2 regions of the Pseudoalteromonas qingdaonensis genome follow, and region 2 is predicted to be linked to the other one. Evidence: predicted binding sites of a transcription regulator. Region 2 holds the regulator's gene; the other holds the start of a gene.
What was found. Region 2 encodes sigma-54, which starts transcription at its own class of promoters, with help from an activator protein. Its sites were predicted from a motif close to GTTGGCACGNNNNTNGNNT; they were not measured.
Positions count from the first base shown of each region.

Region 1: fliS (flagellar export chaperone FliS) is a predicted target of sigma-54. The motif match lies at 4,266-4,284, and genes of this name have one in related genera.

Region 1 is NZ_JBCGCU010000007.1:393-16,299, forward strand. It holds gene WCN91_RS07670 (flagellin) at 225-1,403, shown strand; gene WCN91_RS07675 (flagellar protein FlaG) at 1,529-1,951, shown strand; gene fliD (flagellar filament capping protein FliD) at 1,996-3,402, shown strand; gene WCN91_RS07685 (hypothetical protein) at 3,541-3,828, opposite strand; gene fliS (flagellar export chaperone FliS) at 3,828-4,229, opposite strand; gene WCN91_RS07695 (sigma-54 dependent transcriptional regulator) at 4,572-6,002, shown strand; gene WCN91_RS07700 (sensor histidine kinase) at 6,243-7,358, shown strand; gene WCN91_RS07705 (sigma-54-dependent transcriptional regulator) at 7,351-8,730, shown strand; gene fliE (flagellar hook-basal body complex protein FliE) at 9,617-9,946, shown strand; gene fliF (flagellar basal-body MS-ring/collar protein FliF) at 9,966-11,687, shown strand; gene fliG (flagellar motor switch protein FliG) at 11,680-12,717, shown strand; gene fliH (flagellar assembly protein FliH) at 12,721-13,563, shown strand; gene fliI (flagellar protein export ATPase FliI) at 13,566-14,903, shown strand; gene fliJ (flagellar export protein FliJ) at 14,896-15,348, shown strand; gene WCN91_RS07740 (flagellar hook-length control protein FliK) at 15,468-15,907, shown strand, end outside.
Region 2 is NZ_JBCGCU010000005.1:108,710-124,616, reverse strand. It holds gene WCN91_RS06430 (YhdP family protein) at 1-2,934, shown strand, start outside; gene WCN91_RS06425 (carbon-nitrogen hydrolase family protein) at 2,934-3,761, shown strand; gene tldD (metalloprotease TldD) at 3,758-5,197, shown strand; gene yjgA (ribosome biogenesis factor YjgA) at 5,257-5,769, opposite strand; gene pmbA (metalloprotease PmbA) at 5,961-7,310, shown strand; partial or broken gene WCN91_RS06405 (VOC family protein) at 7,445-7,860, shown strand; gene mgtE (magnesium transporter) at 8,359-9,717, opposite strand; gene WCN91_RS06395 (HPr family phosphocarrier protein) at 9,828-10,094, opposite strand; gene rapZ (RNase adapter RapZ) at 10,100-10,945, opposite strand; gene ptsN (PTS IIA-like nitrogen regulatory protein PtsN) at 11,051-11,497, opposite strand; gene hpf (ribosome hibernation promoting factor) at 11,499-11,786, opposite strand; gene WCN91_RS06375 (RNA polymerase factor sigma-54) at 11,812-13,299, opposite strand; gene lptB (LPS export ABC transporter ATP-binding protein) at 13,323-14,048, opposite strand; gene lptA (lipopolysaccharide transport periplasmic protein LptA) at 14,045-14,575, opposite strand; gene lptC (LPS export ABC transporter periplasmic protein LptC) at 14,565-15,119, opposite strand; gene kdsC (3-deoxy-manno-octulosonate-8-phosphatase KdsC) at 15,116-15,667, opposite strand; gene WCN91_RS06350 (KpsF/GutQ family sugar-phosphate isomerase) at 15,667-15,907, opposite strand, start outside.

The sequences.
Region 1 (15,907 bases), on a different contig from region 2:
GGATACGCCTTAAGAGAAAAATAAAAATAGTTTTAAAACAAAAAGCATTTTAAATCAGCCTGTTAGGTTGGAGTTCTCAAATAAAATCCATTTTTTAAAAAAAAGTCTAAAGATAAATTCCCACCTGCCGTTAACTTAACCAGTAAGGAGCTTGAACATACAATTGTGAAAGTTCCTGGTTAAATCAAAACAGATATATTACGAAAGTAATCAGGAGTTTTATTATGGCTTTAACAGTAAATACAAATGTATCTTCATTAAATGCTCAACGTAACCTTTCTCGTTCAGGGCAAGGCCTAGCAACCTCTATGGAGCGCCTTGCGTCAGGTATGCGTATCAACAGCGCTAAAGATGATGCGGCAGGTTTACAAATTTCAAATCGTTTGACCTCACAAATAAATGGTTTAGCAGTCGCACAGCGTAACGCCAATGATGGCATCTCAATGGCGCAAACAGCTGAAGGCGCGATGCAAGAGTCTACAAGTATTTTGCAGCGTATGCGTGAGCTTGCACTTCAGTCAGCAAATGGTTCAAATTCTGCAGATGACCGCGATTCACTGCAAAAAGAAGTTAAAGCATTACAAACAGAATTAACACGTATAGCTGATACAACTTCATTCGGTGGTCAGAAACTTTTAGATGGTAACTTCGGCACAAGGTCTTTTCAAGTTGGTTCTGATGCTAATGAAACAATTGAAATGACTTTAAAAAGTATGAAAGCAAGTGATTTAGGTGTTGTGAAAGGTAAAACTGCTACAGTAGCAAATTTTGATGCTACTAAAATAGGTGCTGCAGCCGAAACTATAACGTTTGCAGTAACTGATGCAGATGGAACTAAATCAGTCAGTTTTGAAGTTGCTGCTGGTGCGGGCACCGATGATATGATTGATGCCATAAATGATAATGTAGGTTCTTTGGGTGTGCGTGCAATTTCAGACGGGGCGGGTTCTATTACTTTTTCAACAACGAATGAAGTAACCGCCTTTACTGCGGGCAGCTCTGAAGCAACTGGTGGAACTTTTGCTGCTGTTGCATCCCCTGGTGCAGCTACATTAGGCACTGCTGATAGCGCTACCGGTGGTACCGCTGTTGGTTCAATTGACATCAGTGGGGCAGATGGAGCAGGGGCACAAGCAGCGCTTGAATCAATTGATGCAGCATTGAAGCAGGTAGATGAGCAACGTGCTGATTTAGGTGCTTTGCAAAACCGTTTTGGTCATACCATTAGTAATCTTGCAAATATTCAAGAAAATGTATCTGCATCACGTAGCCGTATTCAAGATACAGACTTTGCAACAGAAACTGCGCAAATGACTAAAAACCAAATCTTGCAACAAGCGGGTACATCAATCTTGTCGCAAGCGAACCAATTACCACAAGCAGCGCTTAGCTTAATTGGTTAATAGTGTGATTAGTACAACAACTAATGGTTAAGTCAGCATTAGTTAACTAAAATAAAAAGGAGATTGGCTTACGCTAATCTCCTTTTGTTTTATTAGCCATAGGGTAAAATGTTTAAGGAGGCGTTATGAGTGCAATAACCCAAAGCCCTGATTTTGCAGTGGCTCCGCAAAAAGCTGACGACAAGCTAGCTGCGAGCCCGCAAATAACAGCAACGGCGGTTGATGAATCAAATAAAACGGAAAATACACAACAACAGCAAACCGAGCAAAATTATCAACAAATGCAGCGTAAGTTGGACGAAAGTGCTGAAAAAGACGAATTAGGCCGCGAACAGCTTGAGAAGATGGCGCAGCAATTGCAGGACTTCTTGGGTGAAATGAATCGTAGTTTGCAGTTTCAAGTAGATGAAGATTCAGGCCGTGATGTTATTAAAGTGGTTGATAAAAACAGTGGTGAGTTAATAAAGCAATACCCATCTGAAGAAGTGTTGAGCCTAGTGGCTAAACTTTCAGAAACCGCAGGTTTTTTAATTGATCAAACAGCTTAACTGTTTGCTACTTTGATTTAAATAAGTATTTAAGAGGATGTGTTATGGCTATTTCATTTAATGGTTTAGGTTCAGGTTTAGCAGTATCAGATATTGTTGATGCGTTAGTTAATGTTGAGCGCACCCCTTTTACTTCGCGTTTAAATAATAAAGAAGCAACCCTAACGACAGATATTTCAGCGGCGGGTGCACTAAAATCTGCACTTGAAAAATTACAAACCTCGATGGAAGCTCTAGGCGAAGTTGATAACTACCAAAAGCGCAGTATTTCTGGTAGTGATGATTTTGTAACTCTAAGTTCTGACAAAGATGCACAGCCTGGTGGCTACTCTGTAAAAGTAAACAACCTTGCGACTGAACATAAATTGATGTCAAGTGCATTTGCAGAAGATGTCGCAGTAGGTGAGGGGACGTTAACTATAGCGTCTGGTGAGAATAGTTTTGATATTGATGTGTCAGATACTGCAACCTTATCTGAAATTCGTGATGCGATTAACGACAGTAAAGACAACGATAGTGTAACAGCAACGATTATCACCGACGATAATGGCCAGCATTTAGTTTTATCAGCAAAAAACAGTGGTGTTGAAAACGCAATAAAAATTACAGCAACTGATGCAGATGGCAATAATACCGACGCGGCAGGTTTATCGGCACTAGCCTATGACACCGACTTAGGGGTGACAAACATTAGTGAAGTAATTGCTGCAACAGATGCTTCTATCACCATAGATGGTAATTTAACAGTTACAAGCAGTGATAACGAGTTTGCAAATGTTATTGACGGTGTAACCATCACCGCCAAAAAAGCACATGGCACTAATGACGACGATAGCACGTTAAAAATTACAGAAAATAATAATAATATAAAAGCCGGTTTAAATAGCTTTATAGAAAGCTATAACGAATTACTTGAGCTTAGCAATAACTTGGGTAAATCAGGCGAAGATGGCGCTGGTGTGATGGCCGGTGACTCTATGCTTCGCGGGGTAATGTCAAAACTTCGCCAGCAATTAACCAGTGAAGTAACCCTTAGCGATGGCAGTAGTTTGTCGTTATCTAAACTTGGGGTTGAAGCAGACCGTTATGGTAAATTAAGCCTAGACACTGAACGACTAAACGAGCAAGTTGAAGCCGATGTAGACCTAGTACAAGAGTTTTTTATAGGTGAGAGCGAAGAAGGCGGCTTTGCGCAATCTTTTGATGAGCTAATGAGTTTTTATACAGATTCAGATGGTATTGTACAAAACAGAATCGACAGTAAACAGACTCAGTTAGATGGCTTAGATGATGAGCGAATTGCATTTGCGCGTAAAATGGAGTCGTTAGAGTCTCGTTTGTATGCACAGTACAATAGTATGGATTTACTTGTAGCCCAAATGAACTCAACCAGTAGCTATATACAAGCTCAGCTCGAAAATATGCCTGGCGTAGTTAAAAAGAGCGATTAATTTATTCCTTTCATTGTTTGAGCGCCAGATTATCGGCGTTTTTTTTGCCTAAATTGTAGTCGCGCAATTTATATCGATTACAGTTATATAACTAAGCTAAATATATAAAGTAAGAATGTGAAAGCAACTAAACGCTAATTAGCGTTTAGTTGCTTTATATTTTGAAATAGCTTTATGTGATTTACGCTGGTTGATGAGCTCAGCCTGAGTTTTGTCTCTGGCGTTTTTAAGTTTAGCTGTAGCAGTTAAAATTTTGGCTTGTATAGCTAATAACTCTTTTTCTTGAGGTGGTGTTTCACTCTCACACCAATGCTTCAACTCTTGGTCAATAGCTATTAACGTTCGGCTGGCCAGCTCAATCTCTGTTTTATCTATGTGCTCTGATAATGCAATGAGCAATTCATTCAGAGCGTTATAATTCGGCATTATTGCTCAGCTTTAGGTATGCGCTCTTCGAGCGGAATAGAATCCCAGCCTTCTTTGATTTCTTTGACTAGACGGATAACTTCATCAAGGGTGTCTTTGTTATTGCTTTGATTAGCGTCGAGTAACTGACGCTTACAATAATCATAGAGCTCATATAAGTTGGCGGCGATCCCCCCTTCTTGATTCATATCCAGGGCTTCTTGCAGGGCACCAAACAAGGTAATGCACTCAGAGATAGCGGTGCCCTTGGTGGCAATGTGTTGACGGTCTATGGCGCCTTTTGCAGCCGTTAGCTTGCCAATGATGGTGGTAAAAATTAGGCCGACTTGTTCGTACGGCGTCATTTCGGCAACGCTGCTTACCTTAACTTGGCGATATTTTTGTAACGAAGAATGAGCCATTATTTCCTCCTGATGCTCAAAGCTAGGCTAGGTTATAAGCAAAAAACAAGCCAAGAGCTTAAGTGTGTGACCCGCAAGAATAAAAAAGATGCCGAATTTGGCGTTAATTTTATTCTTCTTTATACGTTGGATATTCTACAAGAATAAGAGAACAGGTGCAGAAAATTTATGGGAAGCGGCGTATAAATTTTGAAATCTAATGCTTAATTATTGTTTTAGCGCAAAGGAATGACGAGTATTTGGCATCTATGTCAAAAAAGTGCCGATAGCACTTGAATCCTCCCTTAACTGCAATACAATCGGTGCTTTGTTTCCACTGATTTTGAATTGAATGGCGCTAGGATGATCCTGATTCTTGATGACAACGGCAGTCGTGCCCAAGGTTTAAGTTATGCGTTAACCTTTGTGGGTGAAGCTAATAAAATCCTTGCCTTGGAGCAACTTGGCGAGCTGGTTGAACTGCACCAGGAAGCCATTATAGTGCTTGGAGCGCTGAGTCAGGGCGAACATGAAAAAGTGATCCAGGCACATCCTGAATTACCTTTTTTATTGGTGGGACAAACCCTTAAGCCACTGCTGAAAATTGCCAATGTAATAGGTCTAATTTGTGAGCCATTCGCTCAGGACGAGACCACAGTGCTGCTTCATGACTGCCAACAATATTTGCGCCTCAAACCCTGCGGTAATGGCAAGGTTAATGCTAAAGCCTTTAATGGCCTGGTGGGCGATACCGAGGCAGTCAATCATGTGCGCTTTTTGATCTCCCAAGTGGCGAAAACCGATGCCAATGTGCTGATCCTCGGCGAGTCGGGGACCGGCAAGGAAGTGGTGGCGCGCAATGTCCACCAACTTTCCGAGCGCAGCTCGGGTCCTTTTGTGCCGGTTAACTGTGGCGCCATTCCCGGTGAATTGTTAGAAAGTGAACTTTTCGGCCATGAAAAAGGCGCCTTTACCGGTGCCATCTCGGCGCGTAAAGGGCGCTTTGAACTGGCTCAGGGCGGCACCCTGTTTCTTGATGAAATTGGCGATATGCCGTTGCAAATGCAGGTTAAGCTGCTGCGTGTGCTGCAAGAGCGCAGTTATGAGCGCGTCGGCGGCACTAAGGCCATTACAGCCGATGTGCGTGTTATCGCTGCCACCCACCGAAATCTGGAAGAGATGATCAGCAGCGGCGACTTCCGTGAAGATCTCTACTACCGCTTAAATGTATTCCCCATCGAGAATCCGGCGCTGCGCGAGCGTGCCGAGGATATCGGTCTGCTGCTCAAGGAATTAACCAAACGTTTGCAACAGCACAGCGGCCAAGGGGTGAAATTTACCGACCGCGCCATCGTTAGCCTGCAAGCCCATACCTGGCCCGGTAATATTCGTGAGCTGGGCAACCTGGTGGAGCGCATGCTGATCATGTTCCCGGATCAGGTGGTGGATGTACCCGATTTACCAAGTAAATACCAGCACTTAGACGTAGAAGCCTTTGTACCCGAGTATCCAGAAGAATTGCTTGAGCGCCAGGCGTTAAACGACATCTTTGGTGAGGGTTTTATCGATGAGGATGAAGACACCGTAGGCGAGGGCAATGGCAAAGCCGATATGGGTCTGCTGCCCGATGACGGAATTAAGCTCAAAGATTATTTGGGCGAGCTTGAAGTCAGCTTGATCACCCAAGCTCTGGAGCGCTACGACTATGTGGTGGCTAGAGCGGCCGAGATCCTCGGCGTGCGCCGCACCACCTTGGTGGAGAAAATGAAGAAGTATGAGCTTAATCGGGATTAGGGGGCAACGCGCCGCCTGATGCTTTGTAGCTCGGCCTTTGCCGCCAAGGATGGCGGCAGTAGAGCAATGCAGGAGCAATTGCCGATAAGCCCGACAATTAGCAATGCCGATAAGTGTTTTTATAAAGTGTCATTTTTTTGATTGAGATGTTTCCCCCATAACCCTATGAAAATAAAGGGTATAAAAGTTGGTATGCTTTGTGCTTTTTAGCTGTTATTCGGAGTTTTAGAGTACCTAGCTATGGCTTTGGCAAGCGCAATAACCCCACAGTTTCTTTCCCCAGGACATTTTAGTTCGACCCTGGCCCATGAGGCCTATGTTGGTGAGCTCAGCGAGCTGAGACAGCAGGCCAGCTGGCTTAGCCATCTGGTGGATACCATGCCCGCCGGGGTGGTGGTGCTTGATGCCCAGGGCATGATAGCCAAAGCCAATACCCTAGCTATGGATATGCTCGGCGAGCCCCTAGAAGGGGAAAAGTGGTTTAGCATTATTCAGCGCTCTTTTCGCCCGCAACAGGATGATGGTCATGAGGTGTCGCTTAAAGACGGGCGACGCATCAAGCTGGAAATTCGTGCCCTGACACCAGAGCCTGGCCAGCTTATCTTTATGACGGATTTAACCGAAACCCGCCAGTTGCAGGCGCGCGTTGCCCATATGCAGCGCCTGAGTGCGCTTGGCAAAATGGTGGCCACCTTGGCCCACCAGGTACGCACGCCCTTATCGGCGGCCATGCTCTACGGTGCCAATCTTGGCTCTGAGCGCCTTAGTGGCGAATCCCGCATTCATTTTCATGGCAAGTTGATGTCGCGTCTTAAAGACCTGGAAAGTCAGGTTAACGATATGCTGCTGTTCGCCAAAAGCGGCGAGCAACAGGTGATTGAGCCCATGTCTTTGGGGCAACTGCTCAGCGAGGTAAAACAAGGCGCCGAGGCCATGTTAATTGAGCATGGCGCTCAATTGAATGTAGAGCTGCCGGAGCCGGATATCGAGGTGATGGGTAACCGCACCGCCTTGGCCAGCGCCATTAATAATCTTATTCACAACAGTGTGCAGGTTATCGCCAGTGGCGCGCAAATCAGCATGAGCGCCAGGCGTAACCCACAGGGCGACGACATGGTGGATATCATTATCGCCGACAATGGCCCTGGCATTAGCGACGAGCTAAAACAAAAAATTTTCGAACCCTTCTTTACCACTAAGCGTCAGGGTACCGGCCTTGGCCTAGCCGTTGTGTCATCTGTGCTCAACGCCCATAAAGGCCGTGTATCAGTTACTAATAACGAGCAAGGCGGAGCCGAGTTTGTGCTGAGCCTGCCGCTAATTAAGACCCGCCTACAGGAGGGCAAATATGAGTAATTATGTGCTGGTGGTTGAGGACGACCCGGGCCTAAGAGAGGCGTTGACCGACACCCTGATGTTGGCGGGTATTCCATGTATCGCCGCCGACAGCGGTGAGCAGGCGATCATGATGCTAAAAGAGCAGGCAGTGGCCATGGTGGTCAGCGATGTACAGATGCCGGGCATTAACGGCATTGAGCTGCTTAAAAGTATTAAGTTAAATTATCCGGATTTGCCGGTGCTGATGATGACCGCCTATGCCACCATAGACGATGCGGTCGAGGCCATGCGTTTGGGTGCCATAGATTATATGGCCAAGCCCTTTGCCCCCGAGGTGTTGATCAACCTGGTGAGCCGCTACTTGCCGGCTCAAACCAGCAATAACAGCGGCCCCGTGGTGGCGGACGCCAAAAGTTTGGCGCTGCTGGAATTGGCGAAAAAAGTTGCCGACAGCGATGCCAGCGTTATGGTCATGGGCCCAAGCGGCAGCGGTAAGGAAGTGCTGGCGCGCTATATTCACGACCAGTCCGGCCGTGCCAATGAAGCCTTTATTGCCATCAACTGCGCCGCCATTCCCGAGAATATGCTCGAATCAACCCTGTTTGGTTATGAAAAAGGCGCTTTTACCGGCGCGGTGAACGCTTGCCCGGGGAAATTTGAACAGGCGCAAAACGGCACCATCTTGCTCGATGAAATCACCGAGATGGATTTGGGATTGCAGGCCAAGTTGCTGCGAGTGCTGCAGGAGCGCGAAGTAGAGCGCCTTGGCAGCCGTAAAACCATTAGTTTGAATGTACGGGTGCTGGCCACCTCCAACCGCGACTTAAAAGAAGCGGTGCAGGCCGGGGTGTTCCGTGAAGATCTCTATTACCGTTTAAACGTGTTTCCATTGCAGTGGTTACCCTTGTGTGAGCGTCCCGGAGACATTATTCCCCTGGCCGAGCATTTATTGCAGCGCCATTGTCAATCGGCTAAACAGGCGCCGGCAACTCTGAGTGAGGCGGCCAAACGCAAGTTGTTAAGCCATGCCTGGCCGGGCAATGTGCGGGAGTTGGATAATGTTATGCAGCGAGCGCTGATCTTACGAGTTGGCTCTGAAGTTGATGTCGATGCCATCTATATCGAGGAGCTTATCAGTCCAGCGGTTGTTGGTGTTTGCGCCGCGCCACAGCCATCAGGCTATGGTGCAGCCAGTGCGACTGAGCAGGGTGACGAAGAGCCCACCTTTAAAGATGAGCTTAAAAACAAGGAGCATAAGATTATCATGGATACCTTGGCGCGCTTTAACGGTAAGCGCAAAGATGTTGCCGAAGCGCTCGGTATCAGCCCACGCACCCTGCGCTACAAGATAGCGCAAATGCGCGAGCAGGGCATTCAACTGCCCCTGTAGCTCGGTGTTGTGGGCGAGGCTTTAGCCTTGCAAGGGCCAATTGTCAGACTGAAGTCTGACCCACATCCTTGGCGGTAAAGTCTGACTACACGGCAATACCTACAGTTATTTGTAGGCGAGGCTTTAGCCTTGCAAGGGCCAATTGTTAGATTGAAGTCTGACCCACATCCCTGGCGGCAAAGTCTGACTACACGGCAATACCTACAGTTATCTGTAGGCGAGGCTTTAGCCTTGCAAGGGTCAATTGTCAGACTGAAGTCTGACCCACATCCCTGGCGGCAAAGTCTGACTACACGGCAATACCTACAGTTATCTGTAGGCGAGGCTTTAGCCTTGCAAGGGCAATTATCAGACTGAAGTCTGACCCACATCCCTGGCGGCAAAGTCTGACTACACGACAATACCTACAGTTATCTGTAGGCGAGGCTTTAGCCTTGCAAGGGCCAATTGTCAGACTGAAGTCTGACCCACATCCTTGGCGGCAAAGCCTGACTACACGACAATACCTACAGTTATCTGTAGGCGAGGCTTTAGCCTTGCAAGGGCCAATTGTTAGACTGAAGTCTGACCCACATCCCTGGCGGCAAAGTCTGACTACACGGCAATACCTACAGTTATTTGTAGGCGAGGCTTTAGCCTTGCAAGAGCCAATTGTCAGACTGAAGTCTGACCCACATCCTTGGCGGTAAAGTCTGACTACACGGCAATACCTACAGTTATTTGTAGGCGAGGCTTTAGCCTTGCAAATGGGCGTCAAATTAACGTTGTTTAAATACTCATCACCGCCAAGAAATAAAAATCTTAACCAGTTGTAATTTAAGGTTATTTTAGTTGGCACGCTTAATGCTTTATTCAGCTCAAGTTTAATTTGACCAGTGCCAGTTTGATGAAAGTTCAAGCCAATTCTTTATTTCAGGAAATGCAGTCCCTTGCACTCGAAGCGCAAGCGCGTAACCCGTTAAAAACCATGCCTCAGCCGAGTAGTTCGGCATCGGTGCAATTTGGTGAGCTACTGAGCAATGCCATAGACAATGTCAACGGCTTGCAACAGGATGCCAAAGCCAAGGTTACCGCCGTGGAAATGGGGGATCGCCGTGTGTCCCTTGCCGAAGCCATGATCGCCTCGCAAAAATCTTCGGTGGCGTTTGAGGCCACGGTGCAGGTGCGCAATAAGCTGGTGGAAGCTTATAAAGACATAATGAACATGCCTGTTTAACGGATAGCGGAGAAAAGTCGTGGCGCAAGCAAATCAATCAACGGATCTCGCCCTAGCCGACACAGGTGGCGATATGCACACTGGCTCAGGCGAGCAACATGAACAGAAGTCGGGGTACTTAAGTGCCCTGAGCGGCGTGGATATGCTGCGCCAAGTAAGTTTGATCATCGCCCTTGCTATTTGCTTGGCCATTGCCATTTTTATCATTATCTGGGCACGCCAGCCAGAAATGCGCCCTCTGGGTAAAATGCCCACGGAAGAATTGATCCAAACCCTGGACTTTTTAGACGCACAAAAAATTGACTATGAGCTTAACGGCAATGTGATCATGGTGCCCGAAGATGCGTATCAGGATATCAAGTTGTCGATGACACGGGAGGGATTAACCCAGGGCCCGACCTCGGGCACAGATATTCTGATGCAAGACATGGGTTTTGGTGTTTCTCAACGCCTTGAGCGTGAGCGTCTTAAGCATTCTCGCGAGCAACAATTGGCACGCACCATAGAAGAGTTAAATAAGGTCTCTCGCGCCAAAGTATTGCTGGCGGTGCCAAAAGAAAATGTTTTTGCACGAATGGAAAAAAAGCCTTCTGCTACCGTAGTGCTCACGCTGCAAAGGGGCCGCACCCTCAACAGTGAAGAAATTGATTCCGTGGTTGATATCGTCGCTTCAGCGGTTCAAGGCTTATCGCCGGAGCGGGTGACGGTCACAGACCAAAACGGCCGCTTGTTAAATTCCGGCTCGCAAAACTCCCTTTCGGCACGTTCACGTAAAGAATACGAAATCGAGCGTCAGCGCGAGCAGGAATACCTGGAAAAAATCGACAGCATCTTGATCCCCGTGGTAGGTTTGGGCAATTACACGGCTCAGGTTGACCTGGTGATGGACTTCAGTGCCGTAGAAGAAACGCAAAAGCGCTATAACCCGGAGTTGCCGGCGGTGCGCAGCGAAACCACCCTGGAAGAGAATAATATCGGCGGTCTGGCTGCGGGTATCCCCGGCGCCCTGAGCAATCAACCACCAGTGAATTCCGCGATCCCAGAAAATGCCACGAATACGCAAAGTACGACGCAAAACAGTGCGCCCTTGCGCACTCATAAAGAGGCGACCCGCAACTATGAGCTGGATACCACCATCTCTCATAAGCGTAAGCAAACAGGGGTGATCCGTCGTATCAGCGTTTCCGTCGCGGTTGATTACAGCCAGGCGGCCAATGCCGAAGGTCAGGCAAGTGCAGCGCCGCGCACTGAGCAGGAGCTTAATAATATTCGCCGCCTGCTCCAAGGCGGTGTGGGTTTTGATTTGCAACGAGGTGATGCTCTTGAGGTAGTGAGTGTGCCCTTTGTTCGTGAAGACCTAGGCGCAGCCGCTGAGCTACCCTTGTGGGAGCAAAACTGGTTTATGAAGCTGGTGCGTTTGGCTCTAGGGGCTCTGGTTATTATCGTCTTGATAGTCGCCGTGGTACGCCCTATGCTGAAGCGCTTGATTTACCCGGACGACACCCTAGAAGCCTATGATGAAGAAGCGCTGACCTCGGGCGTCGATATTGGCGATAACACCTTAGAAATGCTCAATAAGGATTTCGACTCAGCCTCGGTAGGTTTCTCACCGGACGGCACCTTGCAGTTGCCGGACTTACATGGCGATGAAGACTTGTTAAAAGCGGTGCGTGCCTTAGTGGCTAATGAGCCGGAATTATCCTCTCAAGTAGTAAAAGCGTGGTTAAACGAAGATGACTGAAGCACAACAAACACTTCCTAGTACCTTCAATGTTGAGAAGCTTGAAGGGGTAGAAAAAGCGGCGATTTTACTCTTGAGTCTGTCTGAAGAAGACGCAGCGCAAATTCTTAAACACCTAGAGCCCAAACAGGTGCAAAAGGTGGGCATGACCATGGCCAAATTGGCGGATTTAAGTCAGGATAAAATCAGTGCCGTACATAATTTGTTTATCGAACAAATCCAACAATTTAGCACTATAGGCTTCCAGTCTGAGGAATTTATCAAAAAAGCGCTGACCGCGGCGCTGGGCGAAGATAAAGCCGCTAGCCTTATCGATCAAATCGTTATGGGCTCAGGTGCCAAAGGTCTGGATTCACTCAAATGGATGGACTCCAAGCAGGTGGCCAATATTATTCGCAACGAGCACCCGCAGATCCAAACCATAGTCTTGTCCTACCTGGAGCCGGAGCAAAGTGCGGAAATTCTTTCTCAGTTCCCGGAAAAAGTGCGTCTCGATTTAACCATGCGTATCGCCAATCTAGAAGAAGTACAGCCGGCGGCGCTGCAAGAACTGAACGAGATCATGGAGAAACAATTTGCCGGTCAGGCCGGTGCCCAGGCGGCGAAGATGGGTGGCCTCAAAGCGGCGGCGGACATTATGAACTACCTGGAGACCAATATCGAAGGTCAGCTGATGGACTCCATCCGCGAGCACGACGAAGAAATGTCGCAGCAAATTCAAGATCTTATGTTTGTGTTTGAAAACCTGATGGATGTTGATGACAGAGGTATTCAGTCGATTCTGCGCGAAGTACAGCAAGATGTACTAATGAAAGCCATTAAGGGCGCCGATGACGGCCTTAAAGATAAGATACTGAGCAATATGTCTAAACGTGCCGCCGATATGCTGCGCGATGACCTCGAAGCCATGGGGCCGGTGCGTATCAGTGAAGTGGAAGCGGCACAAAAAGAAATTCTCTCTACTGCGCGACGCCTGGCCGACTCCGGCGAAGTGGTGCTCGGTGGCGGTGGCGGCGAGGAGTTCCTCTAAGCCATGCAGGACACTAAATTGCACCGAGGGCGTCCGCTGGAGGCAAGCGAAGCCGCCGAAGAGCTGCTGCAGCATTGGCCCATTCCCGATGTTACCGCCAGTGCTGAATCTTTGCAGGGGCGCTCGACCGCATTTGGCACCCCGTTAGAGCAGTTATATCACGCCAGTGAGCAAGAGGCTGGTGATGAGGAAATACACACAGCGCAGGAGCCTGAACTGCCCAAACTGACCATGGAAGAGCTGGAGCAGATCCGTCAGGATGCCTATGAAGAAGGGCTGCAACAAGGCCATGAGCAAGGTTATATAGATGGTTTTGCAAAGGGTGTCAGCGAAGGTAAGGAAGCGGGCTTTAAGGAAGGCCAGCAACTGGGTCAGGAGCAGGGTGTCGCCGATGCCAAGCCGTTAATTGATGATCAGATAGCTTTACTTAAATCGCTGTTGACGGCACTTGATGAACCGGCCAAACGTTTGGATCAGGAAGTTGAACAGGAACTGCTGTTTTTAGCCAGCGAACTGGCCAAGGCGGTGACACTTAGTGAAATTCGCACTAACCCGGATATTATTCTCGCTGCCCTTAGGGCAGCCACGGATGCACTGCCAAGCAATGAGGCCATGTGTCAGATTTATCTCCACCCCGATGACCTGGCTCAGGTGCAAAGCCATTTCGATGAGCAGCAACTGAGTAATCGCCATTGGCAATTGTTAAGCGAGCCGACCATGGAGCGCGGTGGCTGTCATATTAAGCAGCAGCGCTCGTCCATAGATATGAGCCTGTCGCAGCGACTGCAACAGGTGATCGGCGGCTTTTTGCAAGACGCCGGCGTGGCGGTGAAAGGGCAGGATTAGCCATGAGTCACTCCCTAGCACAGCGCCTTAAAAGCAAGCGTAGCGCCATTGCTCCCGCTCAGGTGGCGGTGGCCGGCAGCCTTACCCGGGTGGTGGGTTTAACCTTGGAGGCCAAGGGCCTGCATGCGGCCATTGGCAGTTTGTGCCAGGTGGAAACCAATCAGGGCATGGTCGATGCCGAAGTGGTGGGTTTTAACGACGATATTCTGTATTTGATGCCTAATGACCGTATCTCCGGGGTGTTACCTGGGGCGCGGGTGATCCCGCAAGCGAAAAAGCCCGGCTTGCCGGTGGGCATGAATTTACTTGGCCGGGTGGTGGACGGTTTGGGTCGCCCTTTGGACGGGCTTGGGCCTTTGCGCACCGAGCACCATGCGCGTTTTGCCCAAAACAATATTAACCCCTTGGCGCGTCGTCCTATTAGCCAGCCTATGGATGTGGGTGTGCGCGCCATTAATTCAGTGATCACCGTAGGGCAGGGCCAGCGTATGGGCCTGTTCGCCGGCAGTGGCGTGGGTAAGTCCGTGCTGCTGGGGATGATGACCCGAGGCAGCGCCGCCGATGTGATAGTGGTGGGTCTGGTTGGTGAGCGTGGTCGCGAAGTGAAAGAATTTATTGAAGAGATCTTAGGTGAGCAAGGACGTAAACGTGCCGTGGTAGTGGCAGCGCCCGCCGATGCCTCGCCATTGATGCGCTTAAAGGGCTGCGAGAGCGCGGTCACCATCGCCGAGTATTTTCGCGATCAGGGCTTAAATGTCTTGCTGCTGTTAGACTCTGTTACCCGCTATGCCATGGCACAGCGGGAAATTGCCTTGGCGGTGGGCGAGCCTCCGGCCACCAAGGGTTATCCGCCTTCGGTATTCGCCAAATTACCGGCACTTATTGAGCGCGCTGGTAACGGCGGCGAAGGGCAAGGTGCTATTACCGCATTTTTCACCGTACTTTCCGAGGGCGATGATATGCAAGACCCCATTGCCGATGCGGCGCGGGCTATACTCGATGGCCATATTGTATTATCGCGCGAGCTGGCCGATAGCGGCCATTACCCCGCCATTGATGTGGAAAAATCCATCAGCCGGGTGATGCCTCAGGTAGTATCCGAGCAGCATATGCAGCAGGCGCGATTAATGAAGCAGGTGATGGCCATGTATTCTGAAAATAAAGACATGATCACCTTAGGCGCCTATCAAAAGGGCACAGATCCCATGTTGGATCAGGCCATAGATATGATGCCCATGATTAATCAATTTTTACGCCAGGGCATGAAAGATGTGGTGCCCTACGATGAGTGTCTGCATTCATTAGCCGTGTTATTCGGACAAGGAGGCACGCGTGGCTAAACTCGTGGTGTTGCATAAACTGGAAAGCGATAAGGAAGAGCGCTTGCGCGCCGACTTTCTTGGGGCTCAGCAGCACCATAGGCTGCAACAACAAAAATTGCAGGGTCTTACCCAGTTTCGCAGCGAATATATGAGTCAACTTATGAGCAAGGCTCAGGCCGGTTTATCCAGCGCTGGCTTTAGTCATTATCAGAATTTTATTGCCAAAATAGAGCAGGCCATTGCTCAGCAGTCGCAAACGGTGGAAACCGCCAAAAGAGTTATGCAGCAACGTCAGCAGTTGTGGCAACAGCAACGCATTCGCAGTGAAGCTGTGGCTAAGTTAATCGCTAAAAAAGAACAGCAAAAGCAAGTGGCCATGGCTAAAGCCGAGCAAAAAATGCTGGACGAATTCAGTATCAATCAGTTTTTTGCCAGGCGGCTGGCGCAGGGCTCGAGCTCCTAAGTAATGCGTGCTTTATACGGACAGGGTCAAAACTGGTGCATATATTGCAGTCAACAGATCAGTTTTATTATTCCCGGTGTTAAAGCGGCAGTGCTTTGCCACCTTTTGAGGGTCTGTTCATGACATTTATTGAGTCCCTTGCCATGCCTGGCATCCAAATTACCCCTGGCGACATCGCATCGCCGCGCATCTTAGAAAGCGGTGATGAAGACTTGGCTATCGACTCCCTAAAAGAGCAAACGCCGAGCTTTGCCAATGCCTATCAGCAGGCGCAGGATGCCGCCGACAAGGGTAAAGTGGACGCCAAGGTCTCAGCTGAGGCCTCACCTGATGCTGAGCTAGTGGCTGCAGAGATAGCTCAGCCAGCGCCAAGCCTTGAGGAAACAGACAAGGAATTAACGCCGGAACGAGAGTGGGTATCGACTTCCGTGTTGGAAAATGCGGATAAAGCTAATGCACCCACGCCAAGTGCGACAAGTATTGCTCCCATGGAGGCGCAAAACGGCCCAGATGAGAACTCAGTTGAGAGCTTCGCCGATGCCAATCAAGACGCAGCAGG
Region 2 (15,907 bases):
GTGCGTACCTCCGGGCTGCAACTTAGCGACGAGCAATTCCAATGGTCACCGCTGATCTTCGATGGCTTGTTTAGCGATGAACAACAGGTATGGGTGCAGGATTTGGATATCTCCATGGTCTCCACTTTTGCTCGCCTGGCCAAGGGTGAGGCCTTACAAGGCTTGTTTTCCATCCAGCCGCAAGGCTTTATCAATGAAGGTTATTTCCATTGGCAAAACGCCGATAAATGGCGCTTATGGTTTGCTGCCGAGCATCTCGGCTGGTCCGGTATTCATGGTATTCCGGGGGCACAAGATCTCAGTGCCACAGCACATATCACCAATGAAAAAGGCCTGTTAAGCGTACAGGGCAGTGATAATCACCTGCTTACCGGCGACACCTTTAGCCAGCCTTTGGCCTATCAGCAACTGGTGGCGGAAATTGCTTTTTATAACCATGGTGATTATTGGTCGATTGAAAGTGATAATGTGCGCTTAAGCAATGACGACCTGCAACTGGTGAGCGAATTTGCTTTGCGTCTAGAGGCGCAGCCTAACCTGGATTTATACGCCGAGATCAGCGGTGGCAGTGCCGCCAGCGCCGGGGCCTATTTCCCCGTGCCCTATATGCACAAAAATTTGATCGACTATCTTAACGGCGCCATCAAAGGTGGTGAGATGCGTTTTGCTCAGGTGCTGATGCAAGGGCCGATCGCCGAGTTTCCCTATACCGAAAATCAGGGCCGCTTTGTTGTTAAGGCCGAGGTCGACAACGCCAAATTCGCTTTTGCCCCCCAGTGGCCGGCTCTTGATGAGATAGGCGTAAGTCTGAACTTTGATAATCAGCGCATGGATATCTACAGCCGGGAAGGGGAATTGTTAAACCTCAGTCTTGGCAGCAGCGTGCATGTCTATCTTGAAGATTTGCTCAATGCCGACACCCTGTTTATCGATATTGACGAGCAGGTCGATGCCCCTGAATTACAGCCATTTTTTGCCGACACGCCGCTGGCCAAGCCATTGGCGACCGTATTTGATGTGATTCAGGCCAAGGGCAGCATTAGCGGGAAATTGCAGCTGCAAATCGACCTCAAAGATGGTGGCGTGCTGGCTAAGGGTGATGTGGAATTTGCCGGCAACCCTGTGTATCTGGCACAACCCGGTTTAAACCTCGAGGGCTTACGTGGTCGTTTGAGCTTTGCCAATGATCATATTGAGATCAAAGAGGCCAGTGCCAGTTGGCAGGGTATGCCGCTGACCATCAGCTTGTTAGGGGCGCAGGAAGGCGACAGCTATAACACCAATATTGAGCTGAGTCTGGAGGCGGACACCGCCAAGTTAGAGCAGCACCTAAATGGCTTGCTGGCGCCTCAGTTGCAAGGAAAAACGCCGTTGAATGCCCAGTTACAGCTGAGATTCGGTGCTCAAGGCTTTAATTATGAGGCCCATGTGCAAAGTGATCTTATCGGCATCAGCAGCAGTTTACCGGTGCCCTATAACAAACAGGCACAAGAGGTATTACCCCTTAATGTGCTGATCCAAGGCGATGATATTTCTAATTTAATTATGGCTGAGCTCGATGGTCAGCTGTATTTCAATGGCATCTTAGAGAATGGCAATGGGCAGATGAGCAGCGCCCATCTGGTCGTAGGTGAGCACAACCTTGGCCTGAATCAGCAGGGCTTTGATGTTAGCGTAAATCTGCCTAAGGCGGATGTGTTGGCCTGGCAGCCTGTTATCGACAATATTATCAGTGTTTCGAGTCGCCCTGCGAGCGGCGCCTCGGTAATGCCCAAATTCAATAAGGTAGTTGGGCAGATAGGGCAGGCGCAGTTGGGCCCTGTGCCCTTTAACGAGCTGGAATTTACTCTGACACCCACTCCAGGTGCCATGGATTTAAAGCTGAACGCCAAGGAATTAAGAGCGCGTGTTGATATCCCTACGGGGGAGCAGCAGCGCGATATTCATATTCAAGCCGATTACTTACGAGTCAATGTGCATACGGAACAAAAGCCCCAGAGTGAGCTGGAAAATGCATTGGCAGAGCAAGCGCTTGAGCTGACTGAGGAAGACCTTAGCTGGCTAGCACGTCTACCGGCGGTGCGCTTTGATTGCGACGATTGTCGCCTGAATCAATACCAGCTGGATAAAGTCAGCATGGCTTTTGAAGGGGACGGGCAGCAGCTTAATATTAAAAGCATAGTCATCGATAAGGGCGAGCATATTCTACGCGCCGATGGTATCTGGCGAGACGGGCAAACGGCGCTTCAAGGTGAGTTTAAAAGCGATGATATCGGCGAGCTGTTCGATGAATTCGATATTACCTCCACGGTTCAGGACTCCAACGCCAGTATGGATTTTGCCTTGCACTGGCAAGGAGCGCCCTATAATTTCGATATCGCCAGCCTAGGTGGCAATATCGAATGGGGTTTAGGAGAAGGGCATTTAAGCGAGATCAGCGACGGCGGCGCCCGGGTATTTTCACTACTGAGCCTGGACTCATTGGTGCGTAAACTGAAACTGGATTTTCGCGATGTTTTCGCCAAGGGCTTTTTCTATAACAGCATGGAAGGCAGTATGCAGCTGGCCAGCGGTATTGCCTATACCAAGGACACGAGAATGGATGGTGTGCCGGCAGATTTAAGTATTCAAGGGTATGCGGATCTGAATAACCAGACTCTTAATTACGATTTGTCGGTGGCGCCGCAGGTCACTTCCAGCCTGCCGGTTATTGTGGCTTGGATGGTCAACCCGGTAACTGGCCTAGCAGCTTTAGCGCTGGATAAGGTGATCCACTCGGCGCGAGTGATCTCAGAGATTAAGTTTAAGATCCGTGGCCCCATGAGTGACCCTGAGGTGATTGAGCTTGACCGTAAGAGCCGTGAAGTAACCTTGCCTCAGGCGGCGCAAAATGAACCGCCACAAGAGGGCGATCTGGAGCCACAACCACAGTGATTATTTATGCCCTGCAAGTATGCGCTCAAAGCGACCCGGAAATAAACTTCGCCTCAGTGAAAGCCTTGATAGCTGAACTGCCACCACAGCGTCCCGCTCTGGTGTGCTTACCTGAAAGCTGGTTGTGCTTTGCCAAACACAGTGAGCAGGTGCTAAGCGTGGCCGAGCAGCATCAAGCCTGGCGTCAACGTCTGGCACAGCTATGCTGTGAGGAAAATATTTGGCTGGCCGCCGGTACCCTGCCCGTGATGAGCGCCAGTGGTCGCTATTATGCCGCTTCCTTGCTTTTCGATGACCAAGGCGTCGAGCGCGCCCAGTACAATAAAATTCACCTTTTCGATGTCACCGTTGCCGACAGCACGGGCAATTATCGCGAGTCCAAGCATACCCAGCCTGGCGAGCAAGTGGTGGTGGCCGACACGCCTTTTGCCCGGCTGGGACTCAGTGTGTGTTATGATATGCGCTTTAGTGAATTATATCGGGCGCAAGTGCAACAAGGCGCCGATGTGCTGCTTGTTCCCAGTGCCTTTACCGTGCCCACCGGGCGTGCCCACTGGCATACTCTGCTGCGGGCCCGCGCCATTGAAAGCCAGGCCTATGTGGTGGCCGCCGGTTTATATGGCCGTAATGGCACAGAGCTAAGCCATGATAATGGCCGCGAAACCTATGGTCACAGTGTGATAGTGTCGCCCTGGGGTGAGATCCTCGCCGAGCTAGATCATGGCCAAGGCTGGATAAGCGCCACCCTCGACAGCAACGAATTAAATCAATGCCGTGAGCGCATGCCGATGGCCGCTCACCGCCAAGCGAGAAAAGTAATTTTATGAGCCAAGTAGAGCACAATCTCTTAACCCAGAGTCAGATTGACCGTGATGATCTCGCCAAAGCCCTGGCCTACATTCACCAGCACAAGGTGGATTATGCCGACCTGTATTTTCAGTCCAGCTATAACGAGTCCTGGGTATTGGAAGATGGCCTAGTAAAAGAAGGCAGCTACAACATTGAACGCGGTGTTGGTGTGCGTGCCATCAGCGGCGAGAAAACCGGCTTTTCTTATTCCGATGCTATCAATCTTGAGGCCATTAATAATGCCGCCATGGCCGCGCGCAGCATTGCCGATGCCGGTCAGGATGGCAAGGTACAAGTTTTTAGCGAGCAGGATGTAAAGCGCCAGTTTGAGCCTATGCAGCCCATTCAAAGCATGAAGGATGCGGACAAGGTAGCCCTGCTGCATGAAGTGGAAGACTATATCCGCCAACTGGCTCCAGAGGTTGAGCAGGTGGTCAGCTCCATGTCGGCGGTTTATGAAGAGGTTTTGATTGCCGCCAGTGATGGCACCTTTGCCACGGATATTCGCCCACTGGTGCGCTTAAACTGCTCCGTATTGCTGACCAAGGGTGAACGCCGTGAGCGCGGCGGTGCCGGTGGCGGTGGTCGCACAGATTTTCACTACTTTAAAGAGCTGGTTGAAGGTAAGCCGCGCTGGATGCACTACGCCGAGGATGCGGTGCGCATGGCGCGAGTAAACCTTGAAGCCATAGATGCTCCGGCGGGCACCATGCCCGTGGTATTGGGCGCAGGCTGGCCGGGCGTGCTACTGCATGAAGCGGTAGGTCATGGCCTGGAAGGTGACTTTAACCGTAAAGGGGCGTCGGCCTTTAGCGGTAAATTAGGTCAACAGGTGGCCTCAGAGCTCTGCACCGTGGTTGATGATGGCACCATGGCCGATCGCCGTGGTTCATTGAATATCGACGATGAAGGTACGCCTGCCGGTTATAACGTGCTGATTGAAAAAGGCATTCTGAAGGGCTATATGCAGGATAAGCATAATGCCAAGCTGATGGGTGTGGCGCCTACCGGTAATGGTCGTCGTGAGTCTTATGCACATCTGCCCATGCCGCGCATGACCAACACATATATGCTCGCCGGTGAACATTCACAGGCGGATATTATTGCCTCGGTCGATAAGGGCATCTATGCGCCTAACTTTGGCGGCGGCCAGGTAGACATTACCTCGGGTAAATTCGTATTCTCCGCTTCCGAAGCCTATTTGATCGAAAGCGGTAAGATCACCACGCCGATAAAGGGTGCAACCCTGATAGGTAACGGCCCTGAGGTTATGAAGCAGATTTCTATGGTTGGCAACGACCTTGAACTTGATAAGGGCGTTGGTGTGTGTGGTAAAGATGGCCAAAGCGTACCGGTTGGCGTGGGTCAGCCGTCGCTGAAAATTGATCAGCTTACCGTGGGCGGTACCGCCTAAGCGTATTGAGTATTAAAAAAGGCAGCCACGGCTGCCTTTTTGCGTTTTAGAGCCAAGCCCTAAAGCATTAAGTCTTTAAGAATTTGGAATAGCTCTTTAAAGGCCTTGCCTGGTTTTTCATCTTTCACTTCTTTCGCTGCCTGGCGAATAAGCTGGCGCATGCGCTGGCGTTCCAATTGCGGGTAGGTCTCCAGCAAGGGATTAAGACCAGCGTCGCCCTGGGCGATTAGATCATCACGAGTTTGCTCGATATGATTGATGATCACGTCTTTTTGGTTGTTCTTATTGGTGATAATAGCCATTGCCTGGTTAATGTCTTCGACATTGGTGGTGCTGCGCAGGGTTTTGGCAATATAGTTTAAGTGTCGACGGTAGGCGTCCTTTTTATCCTTTAAACGATCGGCCAATTCCATCGCAGCTTCCAAGTCGGGGCTAAGCGGCAGCTTCTCTCGTTGTTTTTTCGATAGATTGGCAATCTCTATGCCTAGCTCATGGTATTCCATGGCGTCGCGCTTAAGCTCGCTTTTAGATACGTAAATAATCTCTTCTTCGGGTTGCGGTTTTTTGGCCATACTGGTCTCGAATAATGCACTTTGTCGTTATTATACCAATTCGTTTGGCTAAGTGGTCGGAAAATTGCGCAGATAAAATCGCTACAACAACGTCTGCAATGCAGAAACAAACAACAAAGCGTAACTGACGCTAAATTAGTGTGAGGCTTTGTGGTAGGCTAGGGTCATTAGATTCAAGAGCGAAACGAATTATGCAAGAAAACGAATCTGCGGCGATTTACCAGCAAATCGACGAAGTAAAAGATGCCGTCAGTGAAGTCTTAGAGCAGGCCAAAAAGCTCGGTGCTACGGCGGCCGAAGCAGCCATGTCGAGCACTAGCGGCTTGTCGGTGAGCACCCGTTTGGGCGAAGTCGAGACCATCGAATTTAACCAAGATGGTGGCTTAGGTGTCAGTGTTTATGTGGGCAACAAAAAAGGTTCGGCATCAACCGCTGACCTCAGTCCACAAGCCTTGCGTTCTGTGGTGGAAAAAGCCATTGAAATTGCCAAATACACTTCGGAAGACCCTTGTAATGGCTTGGCCGATGCTGAGTTGTTGGAAATGAGCCCGCCGGATCTGGATCTTTACCATCCTTGGCAGGTAACGCCGGAGCAAGGTATTGAAATTTGTCAGGAAGCGGAGCACGCGGCGCTAAACTTCGACCCGCGCATAGTGAATTCCGATGGCGCCAGCTTTAGCAGCCACCAAGGTCTGCGCGTATATGGTAACAGTCATGGCATGCTGGCCGGTTTCCCGCGCACCCGTCATAGCATCAGCACCATGGTGATAGGTCAGGAAGGGGAGCAAATGCAACGCGACTCGGCCTACACCATAGCCCGTGAGCAAGGCGGTTTAAAGGCGGCCAGCGAAGTGGGCCTGGAAGCGGCCAGCGAAACCCTGGCGCGATTAAATAGCCAAAAGCTGGGCACCATGAAGGTACCGGTGATTTTCCGTGCCGATGTCGCTAACTCCTTGTTTGGCCACCTGGTAGGAGCCATTGGTGGTGGCGCCCTGTATCGCAAATCCAGCTTCTTGCTTGATAGCCTAAATACTAAGGTGTTCAGCGATATAGTTAATATTAGTGAGCGCCCGCACTTGCTTAAAGGCTTTGCCTCGTCACCCTTTGATTCGGAAGGGGTAAAAACTCAGGACCGTGAAATTATTCACAGCGGTGAGCTAAAAACCTATCTTCTGGCCAGCTATGCGGCGCGCAAAATGGGCATGACGGCAACAGGTCACGCCGGTGGCATTCATAACTGGCTGGTGGAACAAACGCACCAGGATTTAAAGGCGCTACTGAAGCAGATGGGTCGTGGTTTATTGGTGACCGAGCTGATGGGCCAAGGTGTTAATACAGTGACAGGTGATTACTCCCGCGGTGCCGCTGGTTTCTGGGTTGAAAATGGTGAAATTCAGTATCCGGTGAGTGAAATTACCATAGCCGGTAACCTGAAAGACATGTTTAAGGGCATAGTCGGCATAGGTGGTGACATCGACCCGCGCGGTGGTGTGCTTACCGGCTCAGTGTTGATTGAGCAAATGCAGATAGCCGGCGAGTAATCCTCGTTGCTGTAGCAAATAATTGCAAAGCGCCTGATGGGCGCTTTTTTTCATTTTGTGCTTTACCTTAACTTAAGTTGAGGTTTTAAAGTCTTTCCTAAATTAAAAAATGAAAACTAAATTAGGAGAGAGTGATGCACTTAGAGCATGTGAATTTAGTGGTCACGGATATCAATGATTCGCTGCGTTTTTATCGCGCCGCCTTCCCGCACTGGCAGGTACGCAGCAAGGGCGAAGGTACCTGGTCCGGTAAACCGCGCAATTGGCTGCACTTTGGCGATGACTACCACTACATTGCCCTGAACGATAACGGCGAGGGTGAAAATCGTGACTTGGAAGGACATCAACCCGGCTTGGCGCATTTCGCCTATGTCACTCAGGATATCGATGGGGTGATAGAGCCTTGCAGCATGCGGGGTTCGCTATAGCTAAAGATGGGATAGATAATCCCTATCGTCGCAATGTCTATTTTATCGACCCTGCGGGTTTTGAGGTGGAGTTTGTGCAATACCTGACGGATATTCCTGAGCTGCGTAATAATGAATTTTGACTGTGCCTTTTCATATTTAGAACTTGTCGTGGTGACGACGGCACCTTAGGGGTGGTTTACGCCAACCACCCCTAAGAACCCCAAGGCGCCCCAACATTGCACTTTTTCCTCAGCGCGTTACGAGAAATGAAGGTAACCCACATGCACAGTGCGGTCCCCCTCCTCGCAGAGCTCGTCGCCTTCAAGCGGCAGGAGTGAAATTGTTCACTCCTGTATTTCCGCTTTCAGCCATGTCCCGAGCATGTTTTCGCCAGCGTCGTGCTGGCGATTACGCTTCTCGTAACGCGTTTCGGGTACAATGTAAGGGGATCAGGCTGATACACTGGTGTTTACTTTTAGTCCAGCTTTTTCTGTGGGGGTTGGTGCTCTGCGCCGACATGGTGCCAGACGATTCCCCTTTCGTCGGCCTTTTTCGGCAATATGCTCCTGCATTGCTCTACTACCGCCATCCATGGCGGCAAAGACCGACTTACAAGCATGGCGGTAAAGGCCGAGCGGCTAGATCAAGAACCAGGTAGCGGTGCCGAGGAAGGCGAAGATACCGACTATATCTGTGACCGTGGTAAGAACTACATTGCCGGCCAGGGCCGGGTCTATATCCATGCGTTTTAACACTAATGGGATCACTGCACCGGCGATACCGGCGGCCAATAGGTTCATAAACATGGCAAAGGCGATCACCAGGCCTATGGTGAGATCCCATTTCCACAGGGCAATGGCGCTGCCTATAAGTATCGCCCACAGTACGCCGTTCAAGGCACCGATGGCCAGCTCCTTGGTCAGTAGGAACTTTTGGTTGGTCTCATTGATATGGCCTAATGCCAGTCCACGAATAACCAAGGTCAGAGTTTGCGAGCCGGCAACGCCACCCATGGACGGCACTATGCCATTAAGTACGGCTAAGAAGGGTAAAATACCCAGGGTGGTTTCGAAAAAGCTGGCAACAAAGGCTGCCAACATGGCGGTAAGCAGGTTTACACCCAGCCAGATCGAGCGTCGCTTGGTACTTTTCACAACCGGCGCAAAGGTATCTTCTTCATCGTCAAGACCGGCCAGGCTTAACATGCTGTGCTCGGCACTTTCACGGATAACGTCAACGATATCATCAATGGTGATACGACCGAGCAGATGGGCCTGATCATCCACTACTGGGGCTGAGATCCAGTTATGACGTTCGAACAGCTGTGCTACTTCTGACTCGTCCATGCTAATGGGAATGACTTCGCATTCTTCGTCCATTACCTCACGCACTATGGCGTCAGGCATATTGGTTAGCAAGGCGGTCAGTGGCAATGAGCCCAAAAAGCAGTTGTCTTTATCGACCACATAGAGCTCATCCGTGCCCTCGGGCAGCTCGCCTTTTAGGCGCAGGTAACGCAATACGACATCGATGGAAACGTCGGGGCGAATGGTCACGGTATCCGTGTTCATCAAGGCCCCGGCCGAGCGCTCCTGATAAGACAGCGCCGTGGTTGCCCTGTCTCTATCTTGGCTGTCCATCGCCTCGATTACGTCTTTATAAACGGGCTCCGGCAGGCTTCGTAGTACTTCACCGAGATCATCGTCGTCCATGTCCTCGGTCGCCGCGGCAATATGCTCCGGCTCCATGCGCGCAATAATGCTAAGACGTACGTCTTCAGACAGCTCTTCGAGTACGTCACCCTGAACGTCGGGATCGACTAAGGCCCAAAGCTTGGAGCGGGTTTTATGCGGCGATGATTCGAGTAAAAGGGCGGTGTCGCAGGGCGCTGTTTTTGCTAGAAGCCGACGTACATGAACAAATTGGCCGCTATTGAGTGCTTCAGTGATCTCTTGAAGTGGTTGCAGCGGATTTTCTTGTTCATAGGCTTCAGGCATAGGCATCCCTTGTCGATAAAAATGGAAGAAACGCACTGATAAGCGAGCACTTACAAGCGCTTAGTAAGTTTACCTTAACTCAGACTAAGATACCAAAGGTAAATGAGGGGTTATTCTTGTTCGTGAAACTTTTCTGCGATTAACTTCCCAATGGCGGCGAGCGCACCTTCTTCGTCGCTGCCCTCGCACACCACTTTGACTTCTTTACCTTGGCCGCTTTCGAGCAAGAGTAAGGCGAGGACGCTGTCGGCCTCGGCGCTTTTCTCCCCCTGGTACAGGGTGATCTTAGCATCAAAGTTCATTGCCAATTGTGCCAGCTGTGAGGCGGCACGGGCGTGCAACCCCAGCTTGTTTTGAATAACAAAGGTGGCTTCCATCAAGTCTAACCCTCCTGCTCGCGGTGGCGAATTTTCACGTTAGGGTGGGTGTCCATAAAGCGCTCGCCCAGAGTTTGCGCCAGATACACGGAGCGGTGCTGACCACCGGTGCAGCCTATGGCTATGGTCAGATAGCTGCGATTATTGCGCTCTAAGTGTGGCAACCAGGTTTGCATAAAGGTTTGAATTTGCCAGGTAAATTTTTGTACTATGCCTTGACTGGCAAGATAGTCTTTGACCGGTTGGTCGAGGCCGGTTAAGGGCTTAAGCTCCGGCTCCCAATGTGGGTTAGGTAAAAAGCGGGCATCGAATACATAGTCGGCATTTTTTGGTATGCCGTGTTTAAAACCAAAAGACTCGAAGGTAATAAGCAGTTGCTTGTCTTTTTTACCCAATACCTTTTCACGTATCGTCTCGGCCAACTGGTGCACACTTAACTCACTGGTGTCTATGATAAAGTTGGCATGAGTGATCAATACATCCAGTAGTTTTTTTTCTTCGCGTATGGCCAAGTCCAGGGGCAGGTTTTGCATCGACAAGGGGTGCAGGCGCCGGGTTTCCGAGAAACGTTTGATCAGGGTCTGCTCGTCACTGTCTAGGTAAAAGAGTGTCGGTTGTGAAAACTCTGGTAGGTAACCGAGTAAATCGCTGAATTCTTGTTCTTCTTTAGGAAGGTTGCGAACGTCGATACTGACGGCAATTTTATCGTAATTGTCGGACACGCTGCGCACTAGGGAGGGCAATAGGTTGACTGGGATATTATCGACACAGTAGTAGCCGAGATCTTCAAGTACATGCAGGGCGACGGATTTACCCGAACCGGAGCGCCCACTGACAATAATTAAATCCACTTATCCACTCCTTGCCGAGCCAGATGCTGGCATTAAAGTTAAACACTCGAACTTATCAATCGGGCTTTTCAGCCGTACATTCAGCCGAACTTTCCGTGTCGCGCCTTATACAACCATTAACTGGTACAGTTCCTGGTCGCTGGTGACCGATCTTAGCTGCTTACATAATTGTTTATCTTTAAGTTTATCAGCAATTTTCGCCAAGGTCTTGAGATGTTGTTCGCATTGATCGCCTGGTACAAGCAGCGCCACAAAAATATCCACGGGGCGATTGTCGATGGCGTCAAAATTGATTGCTTCACGACTGGTGACAATAATGGCTAGGGTGTTCTCTATGCCTTCAAGGCGACCGTGTGGAATAGCCACCCCTTTTCCTATGCCAGTGCTGCCAAGCTTTTCACGAGCCAGAAGGGAGTCCAGTATGGCTTGCTCACTGAGGTGGGGGATATGTTGGTGTGCTACCTGAGAGAGGTATTCCAACATTCTTTTTTTGCTATTAAAAAGGACCGCAGCCTTGCTGCAGTCCTTGGAAAAAAGTAAATCTAAGCTCATTTTAATGACGAGACAATTTCTCTTTATGTTTGATTACCTGGCGGTCTAATTTGTCAATTAAGCCATCGATCGCCGCGTACATATCCTGATGCTCTGCGGTGGCAAACAGTTCGCCGCCGTTTACATGAAGAGTTGCTTCTGCTTTTTGGTTCAATTTCTCGATATCGAGAATAACATGCACATTATTAATGTGGTCAAAGTGACGCTCTAATTTGGCAAATTTACTATTTACATAGTTGCGAAGAGAGTCTGTGATTTCTACATGACGACCGGTAAGATTTAATTGCATAAGCATTTTCCTTCTTGTCTAACGTCTATATCAAGCTTTTACGTTGATTTGACGGTGGTATGGCCAACGATTCACGATATTTTGCAATCGTCCGTCGAGCCACTTTGATTCCTTGCTCTGCTAGTATGTCGGTAATCTTGCTATCGCTTAACGGTTTTACAGGATTTTCCGCGGCTACTAGCTTTTTGATCAATGCTCTAATCGCTGTGGATGAGCATTCACCTCCATTCTCGGTATTCACATGGCTGGAGAAAAAGTACTTTAACTCAAAGATCCCACGTGGCGTGTGCATGTATTTTTGTGTGGTAACACGAGAGATAGTCGACTCGTGCATTTCCACCATTTCTGCAACGTCGTTAAGGACCATTGGCTTCATTGCTTCTTCGCCATGTTCAAAGAATGCCTGTTGTTGCTGCACAATGCAATTAGTTACTTTAAGTAAGGTGTCATTGCGTTGCTCCAGGCTCTTTATAAACCATTTTGCCTCTTGCAAGTGAGAGCGAATAAATTGGCTGTCACTTTGTGATTTGCAGTTGCGACCCAGGGATGCGTAGTGATCGTTCACACGTATCTTCGGCATGCTATCGGGGTTTAATTCCACCTTCCAGCGACCCTTGACCTTCTTCACCGATACATCCGGGATCACATACTCCGACTCTTCGCGTACTATGGTCGCGGCGGGCTTGGGATTCAGGCTGTGTATCAGTGTCATCACCTCTTTTAACTGCGCTTCTTTAAGCTTAGTCTTTTTCATTAAGGTGCGGTAGTCACGGTTACCAAGCAAATCAATATAGTTACAAACTACCTCTTTCGTCTCGTTAAGCCAAGGGGTTTGAGATGAAAATTGATTGAGCTGGATCAACAAGCCCTCTTGTAGTGAGCGAGCGCCAATACCTATAGGATCAAACATTTGAACTCGCTTAAGCACGGCCTCTATTTCGTCGAGTTCAATCTCTTCTTCCAGCTCATCATGGTTGATGCTGTCGAGCAAGTCCTCGGTGCTAACGGTAAGTAAGCCGTTGTCGTCGATGGCTTCGATAATCGCGGTGGCAATGGCTTCATCTATGGCGCTAAAAGGGGTGAGGCGTAATTGCCACATCAGGTAGTCGTGCAGGGTTTCCGTGGTTTCGCCTTGATAAATAGACTCATCATCTGGCATGGGCCCAGATGAAGCGACCGGTGCGGCACTGATATACTCGTCCCAGGATACATCCATGGGCAGATCATCGCTGATCGAGTCATTGTTGAGGGCATCGCCGCTTTCAACTTCGTCCTGATTGCTTGTGCTGTTTTGGGTGTCACTATCACTGTCAGCCGCCGAGTTTTTATCGCGCGGCAGGTCGTTATCGCCGTAATGCTCTTCTTCGATTTCGAGCAAGGGGTTGGCATCAAGTGCTTCTTGAATTTCTTGTTGGAGATCCAAAGTACTGAGCTGCAACAGGCGGATAGCCTGCTGCAATTGGGGGGTCATTGTTAATTGCTGGCCTAGGCGCAGCTGTAATGATTGCCTCATGTACTCTAACAATCCTTTTGTAATTAAAGTCTAAACTGCTCACCTAAATATACATCGCGTACGGTTTGATCTGCTAATACCTGTTGGGGAGTTCCTGATGCGATTAGCTCGCCATGGGAGACGATATAGGCAGTTTCACATACATCTAATGTTTCGCGCACATTGTGGTCGGTGATAAGGACGCCGATGCCACGGTTGCGGAGGTGTTCAATGATTTTCTTAATATCTAGCACCGAAATAGGGTCAACACCAGCAAAAGGTTCGTCGAGCAGAATAAATTTCGGGTTAGCGGCTAAGGCGCGAGCAATTTCCACGCGACGACGTTCGCCGCCGGAAAGCGCCATGCCTAAGGAGTCGCGAATATGCTGAATATTAAACTCGTCCAGCAGGCCTTCAAGCTCGCGCTCGCGGCCGCTTTTATCCAGATCCTTACGGGTTTCCAAAATGGCCATCAGGTTCTGATAAACGGTCAATTTACGGAAAATCGAAGACTCTTGCGGCAAATAACCTATGCCTAAACGGGCGCGAGAATGCATGGGCAGCAGGGTGATATCCTGTTCGTCTATGCTGATCACCCCTTTGTCGCTTGGCACCAGGCCAACGATCATATAGAAGGTGGTGGTTTTACCGGCGCCGTTAGGGCCAAGCAGGCCGACTATGCTGCCAGCTTTGACTTCCAGGCCCACATCCTTGACCACTTCACGGCCCTTATAGCTTTTTGCCAGCTTTTGCGCCTTCAGCGTGGTCATGGTTGTTCCTTCTCTTCTTGCTCATCATTTTGCGGTGTGAGCGTGGTTCTTACGCGAGTGCTCGAATCTTTATCTTTTTCGGCACTGATCAGCTGCTTGTTTATATCATAGCTGATTGTCTCGGCGATTATCTGTTGATCGGCCATGGCTATTTTTGCAGTGCCGGAAATCTGCAGCATTTGCGTAGCTACATCGTAGCGGATTTCCTTGGCAGAAGCGGTGATTTGCGTACCATCTTCCATGGTTTCGCTGTAGATGGCTGGGTTGCCGGTGGCAATCAGCAACTGCTTGTTATCACCTAACTCAGGGCGACGGTGGGCCTCAAGGCGATCCGCCTTGATTTCTCGTTGACCATGAACAATGTGTACATTTTTATCAAAAATGGTGATATTTTCTTTGATCAGCGCCTGCTGTTTATCGGCGTCGATCTGTACTTCCGTCACCGTGCTCGGTTGTTCCGCCCAGGCATTTACAGCCCCAATTCCGAACCCCAAACCTATGATTAATGCTTTGAATTTACTGGTCATAATATACCGTTCGCGTATGTTTTATTAGTTCCACTATCTCTGTATTGATATCCGCTTTCAAGCCCTGACCTGTGATCAGGAGATCTGGCCCCCTGAGCTCAACACTTTGCTCCGATTCCATACGTTGGGCACCAATGTCTATTTGGATAGCTGCTGCTTGGACCTTTTCGATCATTGCCCCTGGTATTAAATTGGTGGCGATGACGTTGCTTTCCAAGATCAAAATATTGTTATTGTAGAGTGTCGCTTCATCGGCGGTTACACGCCAGCGTTCACCTTCGTTATAGAGAGTAAATACCGGCTTCTTGAAGTGGGTAAAACCCAGCTCGTCGAAGAGTTCCATATGCTCAGCATAAACTGTGTGGCTTAACGCCCCCTGATCGTTATAGCTGCTTTGTCTAAGTCCGGTGGCAATATAATCCGGGATAGAAATGGTATCGCTGCTGCTTGTTACCGTTTTTTCCGATTGCATATAATAGGGTGCCCATAGCCAGGCCATAAGCGCAATAAAAACGATGGATATCAGCACCCGCGCCATATTCATGAGCTGGTACCCTCAGTGCCCAGGCTGCCGCCCTTGGCCAATATCAGCAGGTCAGTTAGTTCACGCACTGCCCCAAAGCCGCCTGGCAGCATTGTGGTGTAATGGGCAATACGTTTCACCAAAGGATGGGCGTCATTAACGGCCACGGCAAAACCTACCTTTTCCATTACCGGTAAATCCGGGCCATCATCACCTATATAGGCAATCTGCTCATCACTCAGATTAAGGGTTTGCTTGAGTTCGCCGTAGGCGTCGAGCTTATGCTCTCGGCCTTGATAAATATAAGGGACGCCCAGGCTTTCCATGCGGGTTTGCACTATTTGTGACTGGCGGCCGGTGATCACCGCAACTTGGGTGCCGCTATTCAATAAAGCCTTAATGCCAAAGCCGTCTTTGGTGTTGAAAGCTTTGAGTTCTTCCCCCTGATTGCCCAAATAGATACGACCGTCGGAAAACACGCCGTCGATATCGCAGATAAGTAATTTTACCGCCTGAGCTCTTTGCCAGGCATCTTGCTCTATGGGCTGATACAAATCGGAAAATTGCATTAAATCACTCCCGCCCGCAGTAGGTCTTGCATATTCAGGGCGCCAATGGGGCGAGAGTCTTGGTCGATGACGATAAGACCGTTGATACGCTTTTGCTCCATGATATTAAGCGCCTCGGCGGCCAGCATATTGGCGGTGGCCGTGGTGCAATTTGGTGTCATCACCTCAAGTAAGGTGGTGCTATGTATATCTATGCGCTGCTCCAGCACGCGGCGCAGGTCGCCATCGGTGAAGAGGCCA